Regions from separate parts of the Achromobacter sp. D7-1 genome, predicted to be linked through region 2. Evidence: riboswitches for the same ligand, from Rfam matches in the RefSeq annotation. Region 2 holds a riboswitch; the other holds the start of a gene.
What was found. A riboswitch is a leader RNA that binds a small molecule or an ion and turns the genes downstream of it on or off. The one in region 2 is predicted to bind glycine.
Positions count from the first base shown of each region.

Region 1: another riboswitch for glycine. It lies ahead of gcvT (glycine cleavage system aminomethyltransferase GcvT); the one in region 2 lies ahead of AC6LKD_RS03255 (D-amino acid dehydrogenase).

Region 1 covers NZ_JCBAMT010000024.1:62,711-66,112, forward strand. The annotation lists gene AC6LKD_RS13090 (BaiN/RdsA family NAD(P)/FAD-dependent oxidoreductase) at 1-72, shown strand, start outside; gene AC6LKD_RS13095 (superoxide dismutase) at 221-835, shown strand; gene AC6LKD_RS13100 (ZIP family metal transporter) at 866-1,759, shown strand; glycine riboswitch at 1,815-1,910, shown strand; glycine riboswitch at 1,946-2,068, shown strand; gene gcvT (glycine cleavage system aminomethyltransferase GcvT) at 2,155-3,255, shown strand; gene gcvH (glycine cleavage system protein GcvH) at 3,354-3,402, shown strand, end outside.
Region 2 covers NZ_JCBAMT010000004.1:76,738-80,139, forward strand. The annotation lists gene AC6LKD_RS03245 (3-hydroxybutyryl-CoA dehydrogenase) at 1-728, shown strand, start outside; gene ampC (class C beta-lactamase) at 746-1,882, opposite strand; glycine riboswitch at 2,039-2,131, shown strand; glycine riboswitch at 2,133-2,221, shown strand; gene AC6LKD_RS03255 (D-amino acid dehydrogenase) at 2,266-3,402, shown strand, end outside.

The sequences.
Region 1 (3,402 bases), on a different contig from region 2:
ACGGGCTGGCTGGGCGGCTACAACTTCCAGTGGGCCTGGGCCTCCGGTGTCGCCTGCGGCAAGGCGCTCTAGTTTTTCCGACGGGGCAGGGCGCCGATAGGCCGGCGCTATGGCAGGAATTGGAAGCCTGTCGTTGTGATATTAAATAAAAATACTTATCATTTATGTTTCTGATAATGATCCAAACCCTGAACAGGGGGCGGATTCCACGGAGACATGCATGGCCTACACCCTTCCGCCCCTGCCTTACGCCTACGACGCCCTGGAGCCTCACATCGACGCGATGACGATGGAGATCCACTACAGCAAGCACCATCAGACCTACGTCAACAGCCTGAACGCGGCGCTGGAGGGCGCGGGCATCGCCACTGACGAGCCGGTTGAATCCCTGGTGGCGCGGCTGGAGCAATTGCCCGAAGCCGTCCGCGGCGCGGTGCGCAACCATGGCGGCGGCCATGCGAACCACAGCCTGTTCTGGGCGGTCATGTCGCCCGAGGGCGGAGGCGAGCCGGATGGCGCCCTGGCGGCGGCCATCGAAGCCGAGCTTGGCGGCCTGGCCGCTTTCCGCGACGCTTTCACCAAGGCCGCGCTGACCCGTTTCGGCAGCGGTTGGGCCTGGCTCTCGGTCACGCCGGCCGGCAAGCTCACGGTGGAAAGCAGCGCCAACCAGGACAGCCCCCTGATGCAGGGCAATACGCCCATCCTGGGGCTGGACGTGTGGGAACACGCCTACTACCTGAAGTACCAGAACCGCCGGCCCGAGTACATCGGCGCCTTTTACAATGTCGTGAACTGGCCTGAAGTGGCGCGCCGCTACGCGGCGGCCCAGCGCTAAGCGCATTCCTGGCAAGGAGGGCAGCGGCACATGAATACTTTCAGCCGTCATCGCGTGCGGCCGGCGGCCACCAGCATCAGCGTGTGGACCCTGGCCGTATTGGTGGCCTGCCTGGGCCTGCACCAGCTGTGGGCCTATCTGGACGTGCGCGCGCCGCACGTCGCCGACGCCCTGCTGGGCGGTCTGGTGGCCGCCGCCGCCACGGCGCTGGGCACCCTGCCCATCCTGTTCGCCCGCAGCATTCCGCAAAAAGTGCAGGACAGCATGTTCGGTTTCGGCGCCGGCGTGATGCTGGCGGCCAGCGCTTTTTCGCTGGTGGCGCCCGGTATCGCGGCGGGTCGCGACCTGGGCTATGGCCCTTGGGGCGCCGGGCTGACGGTGGGCGCCGCCCTGCTGCTGGGGGCGGCGGTGCTGCTGCTCATGGACCGCACGCTGCCGCATGAGCATTTCATCAAGGGCAGGGAAGGCATCGAGGCGCATCGTCTGCGCCGCACCTGGCTGTTCGTTTTCGCCATTACCTTGCACAACCTGCCCGAGGGCCTGGCGATAGGCGTGGGCTATGCGGGCAACGACGCCATGCGCGGCACCGCGCTGGCCACCGGCATCGCGATCCAGGACATTCCCGAAGGCCTGGTGGTGGCCGTGGCGCTGCTGGCTGCGGGCTACCAGCGCGCGTTCGCCGTGGCGCTGGGCATGCTGTCCGGGCTGGTCGAACCGCTGGGGGCAGTATTGGGCGCCGCCGTGGTCGGCTGGTCCGAGCCGCTCTTGCCCTGGGGCCTGGGCTTCGCCGCCGGCGCCATGCTGTTCGTGATCAGCCACGAGATCATCCCGGAATCGCACCGCAAGGGGCATGAGGTCTACGCGACCTGCGGCCTGATGCTGGGCTTCGTGCTGATGATGCTGCTGGATACGGCGCTGGGTTGAGGCCCGCGCGGGCATTCCCTGGCCGCGGCTTTCGTTGTATGCTTGCGCCGCTGTCACGCATGTTGCGGGAGAGAGCGGCCTGTACGTCCGGCCGCCGCCGAAGGCGCAATTCGCCCGGAATCGCTCAGGTAACCCATACCGCCCATGCTTGCCCCGTCCCGGTTTTCTCACCGTGTGGACCCGGCAAAACAGTACTCTGGAGAGACCTGGCGCCGCCCCTGAACTAGGGACATAGCGAGCAGCCCAGGCGCCGAAGGTGCAAACCCGCCATGCGGGGCAACTCTCAGGCAAAAGGACAGAGGGGCGGAAGATTCAGCCGTAGTGCAGGCGCAGGCCGCCGTGCACCACCGGCATTCCGTAACCCTGGCAACACTGCCGTCCCGGAGTTTCCGCGCATGTCCGCAACCCTCAAACGCACCCCGCTGGCCGAAGAACACGTCGCCTCTGGCGCCCGCATGGTCGACTTCGGCGGCTGGGACATGCCGCTGGCCTACGGTTCGCAGCTGGAAGAACACCACGCCGTGCGCCAGGACGCCGGCATGTTCGACGTGTCGCACATGCTGAACGTCGACGTCATCGGCCCCGACGCCTATGCCTTTCTTCAGCGCCTGGTCGCCAACGACGTGGCCAAGCTCACCGTGCCCGGCAAGGCGCTGTATAGCTGCATGCTGAACCCCCAGGGCGGCGTGATCGACGACCTGATCATTTATTTCTTCGCCGCCGATGAATGGCGCGTGGTGGTCAACGCCGGCACCGCCGACAAGGACGTGGCCTGGATGCAGCGCGTCAAGCAGGCCGGCCAGTTCGACGTCGCCATCACGCCGCGCCGCGATTTGGCCATGGTGGCCGTGCAGGGCCCCAACGCCCGCGCCAAGGTCTGGGCCGCGCGCCCGGCGTGGCAAGCCGCCAGCGAGCCGCTGACCGCCTTCGTGGCCGCCCGCGTGGGCGACGACACTCTGGTGGCCCGCACTGGCTACACGGGCGAAGACGGTTTTGAAATCGTGCTGCCCGCCGCCGAGGTCGTGCAGCTGTGGCGCGACCTGGTCGCCCAAGGCGTGCGCCCTTGCGGCCTGGGCGCGCGCGACACGCTGCGCCTGGAAGCCGGCATGAATCTCTATGGCCAGGACATGGACGAGCTGACCCAGCCCGACCAGGCCGGCCTGACCTGGACCGTGTCCCTGAAAAACGCCGAGCGCCGCTTCATCGGCCGCGACGCGCTGGAACAATTCGCCACCCCCGCCACCTTCATCGGCCTGAAGCTGCAAGAGCGCGGCGTCATGCGCGCGCACATGGCCGTGCGCACCAAGCAAGGCACGGGCGAGCTCACCAGCGGCACCATGTCGCCCACGCTGGGCGTGTCGATCGGCTTCGCGCGGCTGCCGCAAGGCGTGAAGCCGGGCGATACGGTCGAGGTCGACATCCGCGGCAAATGGGTGCCTGCCCTGGCCTGCAAGTTGCCGTTCGTGCGTAACGGCAAAGCGGTCGAACACTCGTAAACTCGAAGCTTCGCGCGAGCCGCCGGCCCCTGGGGCGACGGCCGCCCGCGCGAGGCGCGCAACACCATTCATCTACCCGCATTCCCTCAGGAGTTCCCATGAGTCTGCCCACCGATCGCAAGTACACCGAGTCCCATGAATGGGTCA
Region 2 (3,402 bases):
GGCAAGCGCGCGTGGTGTTCGAAGCCGTACCCGAACGCCTGGACGCCAAGCGCGATGCTTTTCTCTGGCTGGGCGCTGCCTGCGCGCCGGACAGCGTCATCGCTTCCACCACGTCCACTTTTCTCGTCACCGAACTGGCGGAACTGGTGGAAAGTCCGCAGCGCTTCCTGAACGCACACTGGCTCAATCCCGCGTACCTGATACCGCTGGTGGAAGTCAGCCGCGGCCCCCAAACCAGCGAGGCCGCGACGCAGGGCCTGCTGCAAGTGCTGCGCCTGGCAGGCAAGAAGCCGGTGCAATGCGCGCCCGCCGCCGGCTACATCGTGCCCCGCATCCAGGCCCTGGCCATGAATGAAGCCGCCCGCATGGTGGAGGAAGGGGTGGCCAGCGCCGAAGACATCGACACCGCCGTGCGCCTGGGCTTCGGCCTGCGCTTTTCGGTGCTGGGCCTGCTGGAATTCATCGATTGGGGCGGCGGCGATATCCTCTACTACGCCTCGCGCTACCTGTCCGATGCCATCGATCCGCGCTTCGCCTCGCCCGCCGTCATCGCCCGCAACATGGAGCAAGGGCGCAACGGACTACGCGACGGCCAGGGCTTCTATGACTATGCCGGCATGGACGTGAACGCCTACAAGATGGAGCGGCTGGCGCAGCTGTGCAAGCGGCTGGAGGTGATGGATATGCTGCCCCGCTTCGACGCGGCGCGGCAGCCACCCGTGCGCTAGTCCATAGGCCGGCGCGCCTACTTATCCAGTTCGCCCAGGATCTTGTAGGCCAGCCGCACCCGGGCCTCGTTCGGATAGTTCCGGTTGGCCAGTATCACGATGCCCAGCTGCTTCGACGGCACAAACGCCACGTAGCCGCCGAAGCCGTTGGTCGAACCCGTCTTGTTGATCCACACGGCATCCTGCGGCGGCAGCGGCGGGTTCAGCGCGGTCACGGCCTGGCTCTGGCTGTTGTAGTTGCCGGCATTGGCCGTCAATAACGCGTCCAGCGCCACGGGATAGCGCAACTGCTCCCAGACCAGATCCTGGGTCATGTCGCCCAGCTGGTAATAGCCGACGTGCGTCTGCGCGATCGCGTTGCGGAGTTCGGCATCGGCCACATTCAGGCCCAAGTTCGCGTCGACGAAGCGGATCAGGTCGCGCGCGCTGGTCTTCACGCCGTAGGCTTCGTCCGCCAGCACGCCAGGATTCACCCGCACAGGAGCGTCCTGCTTGTTGTAGCCCTGCGCGTAGTCCGCCAGCCTCGCGCGCGGCACGTCGATATAGGTGCTGGTCAGGCCCAGCTTGGGAAACAGGTCCCGCTCCATGGCCGTCTTGAACGGCCGGTTCAGGCTCTTGGCGGCGATCACGCCCAGCATGCCGATGCTGGGATTGGCGTAGGTGCGATACGTGCCGGCGGCATGCTCGGGCTTCCAGGCCTTGAGATAGGCCATCAACTGCGCCTGGTCCCGCACCGTGCCGGGCACCTGCAGGGGAAAACCGCCCGTGGTGTGCGTCCCCAGGTTGATCAGGCTGAGCTTGGCGAAGTTGCTGCCGGCCAGCTCGGGCAGGTATTTGGCCGGGCTGTCGCTCAAGGCGAGACGGCCGCGCGCCTGCGCGTAGCCGGCCAAGGTCGCCGTGTAGGTCTTGCTGATGGACCCGACTTCGTAAAGCGTATCGCTGCCGGCCGGCTTGCCCGTTTCCTTGGACGCCACGCCGTAGTTGTAGAAGCGCTGCGTCCCGTTCTGGGTAATAGCGATCGACAGGCCGGCGATGCCGTGTTCACGCATGACGGCCTGCGCCGCTTCGTCGACCTTGCGGTCCACCTTGGCCTGGCCGGCATGCGCCACGGCGCAGCCGCCGGCCACAAGCGCAAACAATCCCGTGCGCAACATTCCGTTCAAGCGCATTCTCGTCATCCCATGTGGTGTTGAATTTCCGCCGCACCTTAGGCTGGCGGCGCGCATGCATCGTAACGCGACGGGACGATTCATTGGTATTAACCCTTGGTCTCATTCCTGTGGATTTTGGCTATCCTCGCCTCGTCGATCCAAAACCCCGCAGAAGAGACCTGCCCCCCGCGGCAGGCGCCGACGGAGCAACCGCCCCGGAAACTCTCAGGCAAACAGGACTGCGCGGTCTAGACAATCTGGAGAGAGGCGCCAAGCGCGCCCACCGAAGGGGAACCCGCCGCCTGCGCCGCGGGTGAAGCTCTCAGGTACAGAGACAGATGGGGTGCTGCGGCCGGATGGCCGCGGCCACCCAATCTGGAGCCATCATGCCCCGCATCGCCATCATTGGCGCCGGTATCACCGGCGTCACGTCCGCCTATGCCCTGAGCAAACTGGGATACGACGTCACCGTCTACGACCGCCAGCGCTACCCCGCCATGGAAACTTCCTACGCCAACGGCGGCCAGTTGTCGGCCAGCAACGCCGAGGTCTGGAACAGTACCGCGACCATCATCAAGGGCCTGCGCTGGCTCGGACGCCACAACGCCCCGCTGCTGCTCAATCCCCGCTTCAGCTGGCACAAGTATTCCTGGCTGGCGCAGTTCATCGGGCAGATCCGCAACTACCGCAAGAACACCATCGAGACCACCCGCCTCGCCATCGCCGCGCGCCAGCATCTGTACGCCATGGCTGAAGAGGAAGGGATAGATTTCGACCTGGAGCGCCGCGGCATCCTGCACATCTACCACGACGCCGCCAGCTTCGAGACCGCGCGCCACGCCAATGCCCTGCTGCAGGAAGGCGGGCTGGAGCGCTACGCGGTGTCGCCCCAGGAAGCGCGCGACATCGAACCCAAGTTGCAAACCTCCTGCTACGGCGGCTTCTACACGCCCTCGGATGCCACCGGCGACATCCACAAGTTCACAAGCGGCCTGGCCCGCGCCTGCGAGCGCCGCGGCGTGCGCTTCGCGCAGGATGCCGACATCCGCAATATCAGCCTGGACGGCGCGCCCTACGTGCTCGACGTCGCGCGCGAAGGCGGCGCGCGGCGCGAACAGCATGAAGCCGACGCCATCGTCGTCTGCGCCGGCGCCGTCAGCCGTCAGTTCGCCAGGCAGCTGGGCGACAGGCTCAACATCTATCCGGTCAAGGGCTACTCCATCAGCGTGCACCTGGACGACGCCGCCAGCCAGGCCGCCGCGCCGCAGGTCAGCCTGCTGGACGAAGCCGCCAAGATCGTCACCAGCCGCCTCGGCGACCGCTTCCGCGTGGCCGGTACGGCGGAGTTCAACGGCTTCAACATGGACATCCGCGCCGAACGCGTGCAGCCGCTGGTGGACTGGACCCGCAAGCACTTCCCCGGCATCCGCACCTCGCGCGTGGTGCCCTGGTGCGGATTGCGCCCGATGACGCCCAGCATGATGCCCCGCGTCGGCCCCGGCAAGCGGCCGGGCGTGTTCTAC